2 regions of the Streptomyces sp. NPDC107521 genome follow, and region 1 is predicted to be linked to the other one. Evidence: riboswitches for the same ligand, from Rfam matches in the RefSeq annotation. Region 1 holds a riboswitch; the other holds the start of a gene.
The links. Region 1 has a riboswitch for cobalamin ahead of ACZ7LB_RS18020 (prenyltransferase/squalene oxidase repeat-containing protein). Riboswitches for the same ligand answer to the same signal wherever they lie in the genome.

Region 1 (4,701 bases):
GACTGTCCGAAGACGGAGGGCGTGTAGGTGTAGGCGCCCTTGGCGGCGCAACTGCGGTCGGGCGCGGTGCTCGGCCCGGCGCACACGGCCCTGCCGAGCGCCGCGACGAGGTCCTGACCGCCGAAGTGCCGCGGGTCGCGGCCGACGGTCTCGGCGAGCAGCGCGGCCTTCCCCAGGGAACCGCCCAGCACGTGGGGCGTGCCGATGCCGGTCCAGTCGTGGAGGGTGCGCCCCTCGCCGTCGGTGCCCCGGTCGTCGAGGAAGTCGACGATGCCGCGCAGCCTGCCGTCGGACAGTCCGGTCGCGGCGAGCGCGTAGGCGCCGTCGATGGTCAGCCCGAAGTCGGCACGGACGGAGCCGGGGCCGGACGTGTAGTACCGGCCCTGCTTCAGGAGGTCGGCGCCGGTGAGGTAGGCGACTCCCTTCGCGAGGTCGGGACCGTCACCCTCCGGCGGGGTGGCCGGGTCCGTGGCCGGGGGCGGCGATGTCGGCGGCCGCGTGGCGGGGGGAGGTGACGTCGGCGGCTGGGTGGCGGGGGGCGGCGATGTCGGCGGGTCGGTCGGACCGGTCCGTTCGGTGGTCAGGGTGACCAGGCTGGTGCGGACTCCCGCCAGGACGGCGGCCGGCGTCGGGTGGAGCGCCGGATCGGTCGCGCCCTCCTCGAAGCCGAAGCCGCCGTCGGCGAGCTGCTCGCGGGAGAGCCAGGCGACGGCCGCGTCGGCGCGGTCCCCGTCGCCGAGGACGCGCAGGGCCTGTGCCGCGTACGCCGTGGCGTGGACGGAGCCGCTGGTGGCGCCGGTGTACCCGGGGAAGGCGCCGTCCTGGCGCTGGGCCCCGGCCAGGTAGGCACGGGCCCTGGCGACGGCGTCGTCGTGGCCGCCCGCCCTGCGCAGGACGAGGGCGACGAGGGCGGTGGTGGCGGGGTCGCCGTCGCAGTACTCGCCGGGGCGGATGAGGATGCCGGTGACTCCGCCGTCACGGCACTGGACCTGGGTGAGCCGCTGCACGGCCCCGGCCGCCGGGGTGGCTCCGGCGCGCAGCAGGGCCAGGACCGACAGCGCCTGCCCGTCGGTGTATCCGGCGTTGCGGAAGTCGCCCCTGGCGGTGCAGCCGGGTGTCGGTTCGCCGGATTCGGGGCCCGCGGCGCACACATGCGCCGACAGGTCGCCGATCAGGTCGTGGCCGCCGACGTCGCGGGGGTCCGTCCCCGTGCTGGAGGCGAGGAGGGCCAGGCGGGCGGCGGCGGTGGCGTCCGGGGCCCCGCCCGCGCCCTCCGGGTAGGCGTACTCGCCCGCGTGGGAGGCGAGGAAGGCGGTGACCCTGCGCAGGGCGGGGCCGCTTCCGGCCGCGGCGAGTCCGTAGGCCACCTCCGTGGTGAGGAGGTGGTCGGGGGTGTCGCCGCCCTCGGGGACGACGTGGTCACCGTCGGTCAGCCGGCTCTCGAGCCAGGCCGCCGCGGCGGCCACGTCGATCGCTCCCGGCGTTCCCGTCGGGGTTCCGGGGCCGGGGGTGCCGCCGGTGCCCGGCCGGACGTCGTCGGGGCTGAAGTCCGGCCTGCCCGTGCCGCCGTACACCCAGGCGTCCACGTCGCCGTCCTTGAGCCTGCGGTCCATGGCTCCGTACTGGCTGTACGACCAGTCGTCGCGGCCCGGTGAGGCGGTCCAGTAGGACCAGTAGGCGTTCGCGGGCGGAGTGAGGACGCAGCCCTCCTGGGCGGGGGTCGGGTACCGGGTGCCGCCGTTGAAGGAGCCGTGGCCGATGCGGCAGATGAACGCCGGACCGTCGTGCTCGGTCCCGGCGGTGCCGAACCCGCCCTCGTGGAGCAGGTCGTAGCCGGTGCTCGGCGTCGGATCGCAGCCCCGCACGACATCACCGCCGAACGGCCCGAAGTCGACGGCGACCACCGCGCCTCGGGTCGCCGTGCACGCTTCCGCCCGGTCCGGCCCCGCGACGGCGGACGTCGTGGTGAGGAGGGTCACGGAGGCGGCCACCAGCACCAGGAGGGCGACAGCCAGCGCGGCCACCGGCCCGGGTGCCGTACCCGCCCGTGCGTCGTGTCGTCGCTGGCTCCCCACCGCGGCCCCCTCGTTGCCTTCCGGCGCGGACGGTGAACGTGGGTGAGGGCTCCCGGGCAGGGGAATCCCCGCGTACGGAAGCCGGTCGCACCACGCCGTAGTCCGCGACGGCGTCTGTTGCTGATGAACGCTCCAGGTGTTCCGGCTCGCCCGGCGTCTGCCGGGCCCACGGTTGCGGGTCAGCGCCGGATTCTCACCGGCTTCCCCTGGAACTCAAGGCGTATCAGCGGGATTTGAGCATGCATCACCGATCGCGTCAAGACGGCCGCGGGCCGGTGCGGCGGTTCTCCTGAGCCGCTGTGGCGGCCCGGACGCCCGTCGGGTACCGTCCCGGTCTGCCGAGTGGGGGAACCCGGTGGGAATCCGGGGCTGACGCGCAGCGGTGTGGAACGGCAGGGGGCCGTTCCGAGCCCGAATGCCCAGGCGGCACAGCACTGGAAGCCGATCCACGCGTCCCGGACGGCGGCCACACCCGCTGCTTCCGCCCGCGCACCGCGCTGCCCGGCGACAGCACGGGGACCGGTCGGCGTCCCCGTCCCAGGAGCAGGCCTTGTCCCGTACCTCTTCTCCCTTCCTCCGTCGCTCGGCCCTGGCCGCGGTGGCCGCGGTCGGCGCCCTCGCGCTGACGGCGCCGCCGGCCGCCGCGACCACGACACCCGCCCAGATCGCCACCTCGAAGACCAACGGCGTCGCTTATCTCAAGTCCCTTCAGGCGGCGGACGGTTCGTACGCCGGCCCGGGGCTCTCCAACGAGTGGGCGTTCAGCGCGCTCGCCGCCGCCGGAACCGCCGCCGTGGACGTGACGCCCGGCGGTGACCCGAGCAGGAACGCGAGGACGGTCTACCGCAACCTCCTGTCCACCGGCGGGTGGCCGTCCGCGTCCCCGGTCGTCACCGACTACGAGCGGGCCGCCCTCAACGCCTACGCCGCCGGTGTCGACCCGGCCCGGGTCTCCGCCTCCCGCAACCTGATCGCCGACATCCACCGCTACTGGCAGACCGCCGAACCCGGCTACTTCGGCCCGTCCGGCAACTTCAACGGCACCGTCTTCGCCGCCCTGGCCCTCAACGGCGCCAGGACCCCCTCCGGTCAGCTCCGTGTCCCGCAGGCGCTCCGCGACGCGATGGCCACCCGGATCCGGGCCAACCAGCACAACGACGGCGGCTGGAACTACGGCAAGGCGGAAGGCAGCGCCACCGAGCTCGCCAAGACCTCGGACATCGACATGACCGGTGCGGCCATGGCCGCGCTGTGCGTGTCGGGCGTGCCGAACACCGACGCCGACATCGTCCGGGCCAGGGCCTTCCTCAAGAGCAAGCTGGTGGCCGGCAGCGGTGCCTTCAACGCCATGTTCGGTGTCAACACCAACTCCAACGGCTGGGCGGTCTCCGGACTGAACGCCTGCGGCATCAACGCGCAGACCGGTGACTTCCTCACCGCCATGGGCAGGACCCCGCTGGACTTCCTGATCGCCCAGCAGTTCAACCCGGGCGGCGGATTCAGGTACCTGCCCAGTGACACGGGCCCGTCCGCCTACGCCTCCAGCGACGGGATGAGGGCCGTGGCCGGCGCGGGATTCACCGCCGCACCGCCCGCACCGGTCACCCCGGGGGCGCCGCAGTGGGTCGGAGAGGGCTCCTTCACCTCCGGTACGGCGGCGACGCTCGCACTGACCGTGGACGACGGTGCGGGGGGCCTCGAGGTGTGCTCCGTCACGCTCACGCCGACCGGGCCGACGACCACCCTGGGCGCGGTCCTCGACGCGGCCCGGACGGCGGCCACCCCCGCGGGCTGTGTGACCTCCGTGGCGCCCTCGTCCGGCACGGGCGCCGTCACCTCCCTCAACGGCAAGGCCGGCGGCGGTTCCGGCACGTGGAAGGCCAGCCTCGACGGCTCGTCCTTCGCCGCCGCGGCCCGGGGCACCGCCGTGGGCGTCGGCGACACGATCGCCCTGCGCTGGGGGGCCTGACACCGGCGGGGCCGCGGGGAGCGCCCGGACCGGCTCCCCGCGGCCCCGCGTCCGCGGGGCCCGCACGGCGGGCTCGTCGCCGGCCCCGCCGTGCGCGCGACCCGGACGGGATGACGTTCCGTCAGAAGGCCGTCCAGGTGAAGGCGACCTCGTCCCCGGCGACGAGCCCGAACTGGCAGCCGCCGACCGGTGTCGAGGTGCCGTTGACGGAGATGTTCCAGTAGGCGCCGCCCCCGCCGCTGACGTTCCCGATGGTGTCCACCGAGAAGTCGTCGAAGGACGGGTACCACGTGCCGTCCCAGGTGAAGCCCCTCCGGTGGGCGGCGTCGTCGAGCGCGGCGGTCGGTGTGGGCACCGCACTGGCGTGGGCGCCGCCGTTGGTGCCGTCGCACGTGTGGGTGCCGCCGGTCGCGGTGGTGACGTCGTGGCCCCGTGTCCGGACCCGGCCCTTGAACAGGAGCCCGTCCGGCCCCTGCACCGTCAGGGACACTCTGACGGGGGCGTTGGTGCCCGTGGTCGCGGCCGTGGCGGCGCCGTCGGCGTGGGCGACGGCCGTCCCGGAGGACAGGGCCAGACCGAGTACGGCCACGGCGGCCAGGTGACGGTGGACGGATGTGCGGCGCATGGCGGAGCCTTCCTGATCGGGCGGTCCGCGGC
Region 2 (4,701 bases), on a different contig from region 1:
CGCGAACGACAAGTTCACCGCGGCGGGCTCGGGCGGGCTGGTGCCGGGCGGCACGAGCCAGTGGACGTACGCCACGCTGGCGCTGGGCTCGGCGCTCGCGCTGTTCATGTACCCGCACTCGATCACCGCGACGCTCTCCTCCCGCAGCCGCGAGGTGATCCGGCGCAACACCACGATCCTGCCGCTCTACTCGCTGATGCTGGGCCTGCTGGGGCTGCTCGGCTTCATGGCCGTCGCGGCCGGGATCAAGGTGAAGAACGGGCAGCTCGCCATCCCCCAGCTCTTCGAGACGATGTTCCCCGACTGGTTCGCGGGCGTGGCCTTCGCCGCCATCGGCATCGGCGCGCTGGTCCCGGCGGCGATCATGTCCATCGCGGCGGCGAACCTGTTCACCCGCAACATCTACAAGGACTTCATCAGGCCGGACGCCACGCCCCGGGAGGAGACCCGCGTCTCCAAGCTGGTGTCGCTGCTGGTCAAGGTGGGCGCGCTGGTCTTCGTCCTCGGCATGGACAAGACCGTCGCGATCAACTTCCAGCTCCTCGGCGGCATCTGGATCCTGCAGACCTTCCCGGCGCTGGTGGGCGGCCTGTTCACCCGCTGGTTCCACCGCTGGGCGCTGCTCGGCGGCTGGGCGGTCGGCATGGCCTACGGCACGGTCGCCGCGTACGGGGTGGCCTCGCCGACCCAGAAGCACTTCGGCGGCTCGGCCAAGGAGATCCCGGGCATCGGGGAGATCGGCTACCTCGGTCTCACGGCCTTCGTGCTCAACGTCGCGGTGACGGTGGTCCTCACCGTCGTCCTGCGGGCCGTGAAGGCACCCGACGGCGTCGACGAGACCCGGCCGGGCGACTACACGGCGGACGCGGGCGACCCGGGCGTCGCGGTGGAGACGCCGCCGGCCACGGCGGACAGCGCGCGCTGAGAGGGACGGGGCGAGGGACGGGGCGCGGGCCATCGCTCGCGCCCCGTCCCGCACCCCCGCACCCCCGCACCCGGCACCCCCCGCACCTGTGGGCCGCGGGCCGCGGCGCCCAGCGGTGTCGCGGTGTCGCGGCGCAACGGCATTGACGGGGCGTCGGAGCGAGCCGGCGGTCCGTCGCCGCGCCCTTCGGACACGGCGGGGCGGGAGGGGGCGCCCGTACCGGATGCGTCGGGCGTGGACGGCGTCGGACGCACGGCCGCGGAAGCCGTCGCGCACCGCGTCCTCCGCGACCGGCGCCGCACACCGAGGAGGCACCTCACCGTCCGGCGCGGCGGACGCGTCCGCAGGGGCTCGGCGGATGTGTCCGGGGTCACGGGGCCGGCGAACGTGTCCGACATCACGGGCGCCACCACGGCACCGAGTCACCCGCGGCACCGCCGGGCCCCCTGCCCCCGTCACCCCTCGCCACCGCGCTCCGGCGCCCTCGGGGTCCCGGCACCACCCCGCCGACCCTCCGGCCCCGCCCCGGACCCGGCCCCCGTGTCCGGGGTCACCGTCCCGCGCCCCGGCGGGCGCGGTACCGTGCGGGGGGACTCCGCCCCTTGCGCGGCAGGGTCACGGCACCGGGGGAACCCGGCCCTCCTGAGCGGCACCGCACCTCCGCCGAAGCACCGCGCCGGACCGCCGAGCGGGCTCCGGCCCCGCCGTCGCGGGGCCGCCACGAGGCCCCCGCCGGGCCGTCACGGCGCCCCGCGAGATGCCCCGCGAGGCCCCCGAGGGCCCGTCCCGGCCCGCCTCTCCCGCCGAGCACGACACTACATCTGGGGGTGCTTCCGCTCCCCGGCACAAGATGTATGCTCATGCTCGCTGTCGTCGCAGGGGAATCCGGTGCGAATCCGGAACTGTCCCGCAACGGTGTACTCGCGCGTTTCCGCACGCTTGTCAGTCCGAGGACCTGCCGGCAGTGCGCCCTGCCGTCCCGGCCGGGTGCCATGACGTCCGGGCCTCGCGGAGTGGGTCGGTGGACTCGACCGCCCCGTGCGCTCGTGAGCTGCCCCTGCCCCCCGCATGGCCCCGTGCCGAGCGAGGGAGTGCTCCACGTGACCACCGCGCCAGCCGATCCGGCCTCAGCGATCCGGGTGACGGCTCCAGCCACGGTGACGACCGCCCCGGTGGCGGCCGCCCCCGCGTCCGCGGGAACCGACGGTCCCGGTACCGCGCTGCTGCGCACCCTGACCGGGCTGACCGCCGACCTCCCCGACGCCGACCCCGGCCGGGTCGCCGCCGCCGCGCTGCGCGGCCGGTCCGCCCACGCCGACGAGGCCGAGCTGCGCGAGCTGGCCACCGAGACCGCGGCGGGGCTGATCTCGGAGGACCCCGTCTACTCCCGGCTGGCCGCCCGGCTGCTGACCATCGGCATCCGCGCCGAGGCCGCCTCCCAGGGCGTCACCCGGTTCACCGAGTCCGTCGCCACCGGGCACCGCGAGGGCCTGATCGGCGACCGGACCGCCGCGTTCGTCCGTCGGCACGCGGAGCACCTGGACGCGCTGATCGACCCGGACGCCGACGACCGCTTCGGCTACTTCGGCCTGCGCACCCTGCACAGCCGCTACCTGCTGCGCCACCCGGTCACCCGCAAGGTCGTCGAGACGCCCCAGCACTTCCTGCTGCGCGTCGCCGCCGGCCTCGCGGACGACACGGCGCCGGACGCGGCGACCGGCACCCGGGTCCTGGACGAGGTGGACGCGCTCTACGGGCTGATGAGCCGCCTCGACTACCTGCCCTCCTCCCCCACCCTGTTCAACTCGGGCACCCGGCACGCCCAGATGTCGTCCTGCTACCTCCTCGACTCCCCCAGGGACGAGCTGGACTCCCTCTACGACCGGCTCCACCAGGTCGCCCGCCTGTCCAAGCACGCCGGCGGCATCGGCATCGCCTACTCCCGCATCCGCTCCCGGGGTTCGCTGATCCGCGGCACCAACGGGCACTCCAACGGCATCGTCCCGTTCCTGAAGACCCTGGACGCCTCGGTCGCCGCCGTGAACCAGGGCGGCCGGCGCAAGGGGGCCGCGGCGGTCTACCTGGAGACCTGGCACGCGGACATCGAGGAGTTCCTGGAGCTGCGGGACAACACCGGCGAGGACGCCCGCCGCACCCACAACCTGAACCTCGCGCACTGGATCCCCGACGAGTTCATGCGCCGGGTGGACGCGGACGGCGACTGGTCGTTGTTCTCCCCCGCCGACGTGCCCGGGCTCACCGATCTGTGGGGCGAGGAGTTCGACACCGCCTACCGCGCGGCCGAGGCGGCCGGGCTGGCCCGCAGGACGCTGCCCGCGCGGGAGCTGTACGGGCGGATGATGCGCACCCTGGCGCAGACCGGCAACGGCTGGATGACCTTCAAGGACGCCGCCAACCGCACCGCCAACCAGACCGCCGAGCCGGGCCACGTCGTCCACTCCTCCAACCTCTGCACGGAGATCATCGAGGTCACCGACGACGGGGAGACGGCCGTCTGCAACCTGGGCTCCGTCAACCTCGGGGCATTCGTCGACACGGCGGCCGGGGACATGGACTGGGAACGGCTGGACGCCACCGTGCGCACGGCGGTGACCTTCCTGGACCGGGTCGTCGACATCAACTTCTACCCGACCGAGCAGGCGGGCCGCTCCAATGCCCGCTGGCGCCCGGTCGGCCTCGGTGTGATGGGCCTCCAGGACGTCTTCTTCCGGCTGCGCCTGCCCTTCGACTCCCCCGCCGCGAAGGCCCTGTCCACCCGGATCGCCGAGCGGATCATGCTCGCCGCCTACGAGACCTCCGCGGACCTCGCCGAACGCTCGGGCCCGCTGCCGGCCTGGGAGAGCACCCGCACCGCCCGGGGCGTGCTGCACCCCGACCACTACGGCGTGCGCCCGGAGTGGCCGGAGCGCTGGGCGGCCCTGCGCGAGCGCCTCGCCACCACCGGTCTGCGCAACGCGCTGCTCCTGGCCATCGCGCCGACGGCCACCATCGCCTCCATCGCGGGCGTCTACGAGTGCATCGAGCCGCAGGTGTCCAACCTGTTCAAGCGCGAGACCCTGTCCGGCGAGTTCCTCCAGGTCAACTCCTATCTGGTGGAGGACCTCAAGCGGCTCGGCGTCTGGGACGCCCGCACCCGCGAGGCGCTGCGCGAGGCCAACGGCTCGGTGCGGGACTTCGCCTGGATCCCCGAGGAGGTGCGCGACCTCTACCGCACCGCCTGGGAGATCCCGCAGCGCGGCCTGATCGACATGGCCGCCGCCCGCACCCCGTACCTGGACCAGGCCCAGTCGCTCAACCTGTTCCTGGAGACGCCGACCATCGGAAAGCTCTCCTCGATGTACGCGTACGCCTGGAAGCGGGGCCTGAAGACCACCTACTACCTGCGCTCCCGTCCCGCGACGCGGATCGCCCGCGCCGCCGGGGCGCGTGCCGCCGTACCCGCCCAGCAGAGCGCCGACCCGGACGCGGTGGCCTGCTCCCTGGAAAACCCCGAGTCCTGCGAGGCCTGCCAGTAATGACCACCCAGCACACCGAGACCGCCTCCGCCGACGGCTCCGGGGAGCGGCGCGCCGCTCCCGCCACGACCAAGAACCTGCTCGACCCGGGCTTCGAACTGACCCTGCGCCCCATGCGCTACCCGGACTTCTACGAGCGCTACCGGGACGCCATCAAGAACACCTGGCACGTCGAGGAGGTCGACCTCCACTCCGACGTCGCCGACCTGGCCCGGCTGACCCCCGAGGAGCAGCACCTCA

Region 2: linked by a shared signal. The riboswitch ahead of ACZ7LB_RS13560 (ribonucleoside-diphosphate reductase subunit alpha) and the one ahead of ACZ7LB_RS18020 (prenyltransferase/squalene oxidase repeat-containing protein) in region 1 are both predicted to bind cobalamin.

What each region holds. Positions count from the first base shown of each region.
Region 1 is NZ_JBVKAT010000011.1:17,309-22,009, forward strand. It holds gene ACZ7LB_RS18020 (prenyltransferase/squalene oxidase repeat-containing protein) at 1-2,024, opposite strand, end outside; cobalamin riboswitch at 2,193-2,327, opposite strand; cobalamin riboswitch at 2,421-2,496, shown strand; gene ACZ7LB_RS18025 (prenyltransferase/squalene oxidase repeat-containing protein) at 2,626-4,044, shown strand; gene ACZ7LB_RS18030 (DUF4430 domain-containing protein) at 4,166-4,669, opposite strand.
Region 2 is NZ_JBVKAT010000007.1:175,361-180,061, forward strand. It holds gene mctP (monocarboxylate uptake permease MctP) at 1-925, shown strand, start outside; cobalamin riboswitch at 1,743-1,902, shown strand; gene ACZ7LB_RS13560 (ribonucleoside-diphosphate reductase subunit alpha) at 2,026-4,461, shown strand; gene ACZ7LB_RS13565 (ribonucleotide-diphosphate reductase subunit beta) at 4,575-4,701, shown strand, end outside.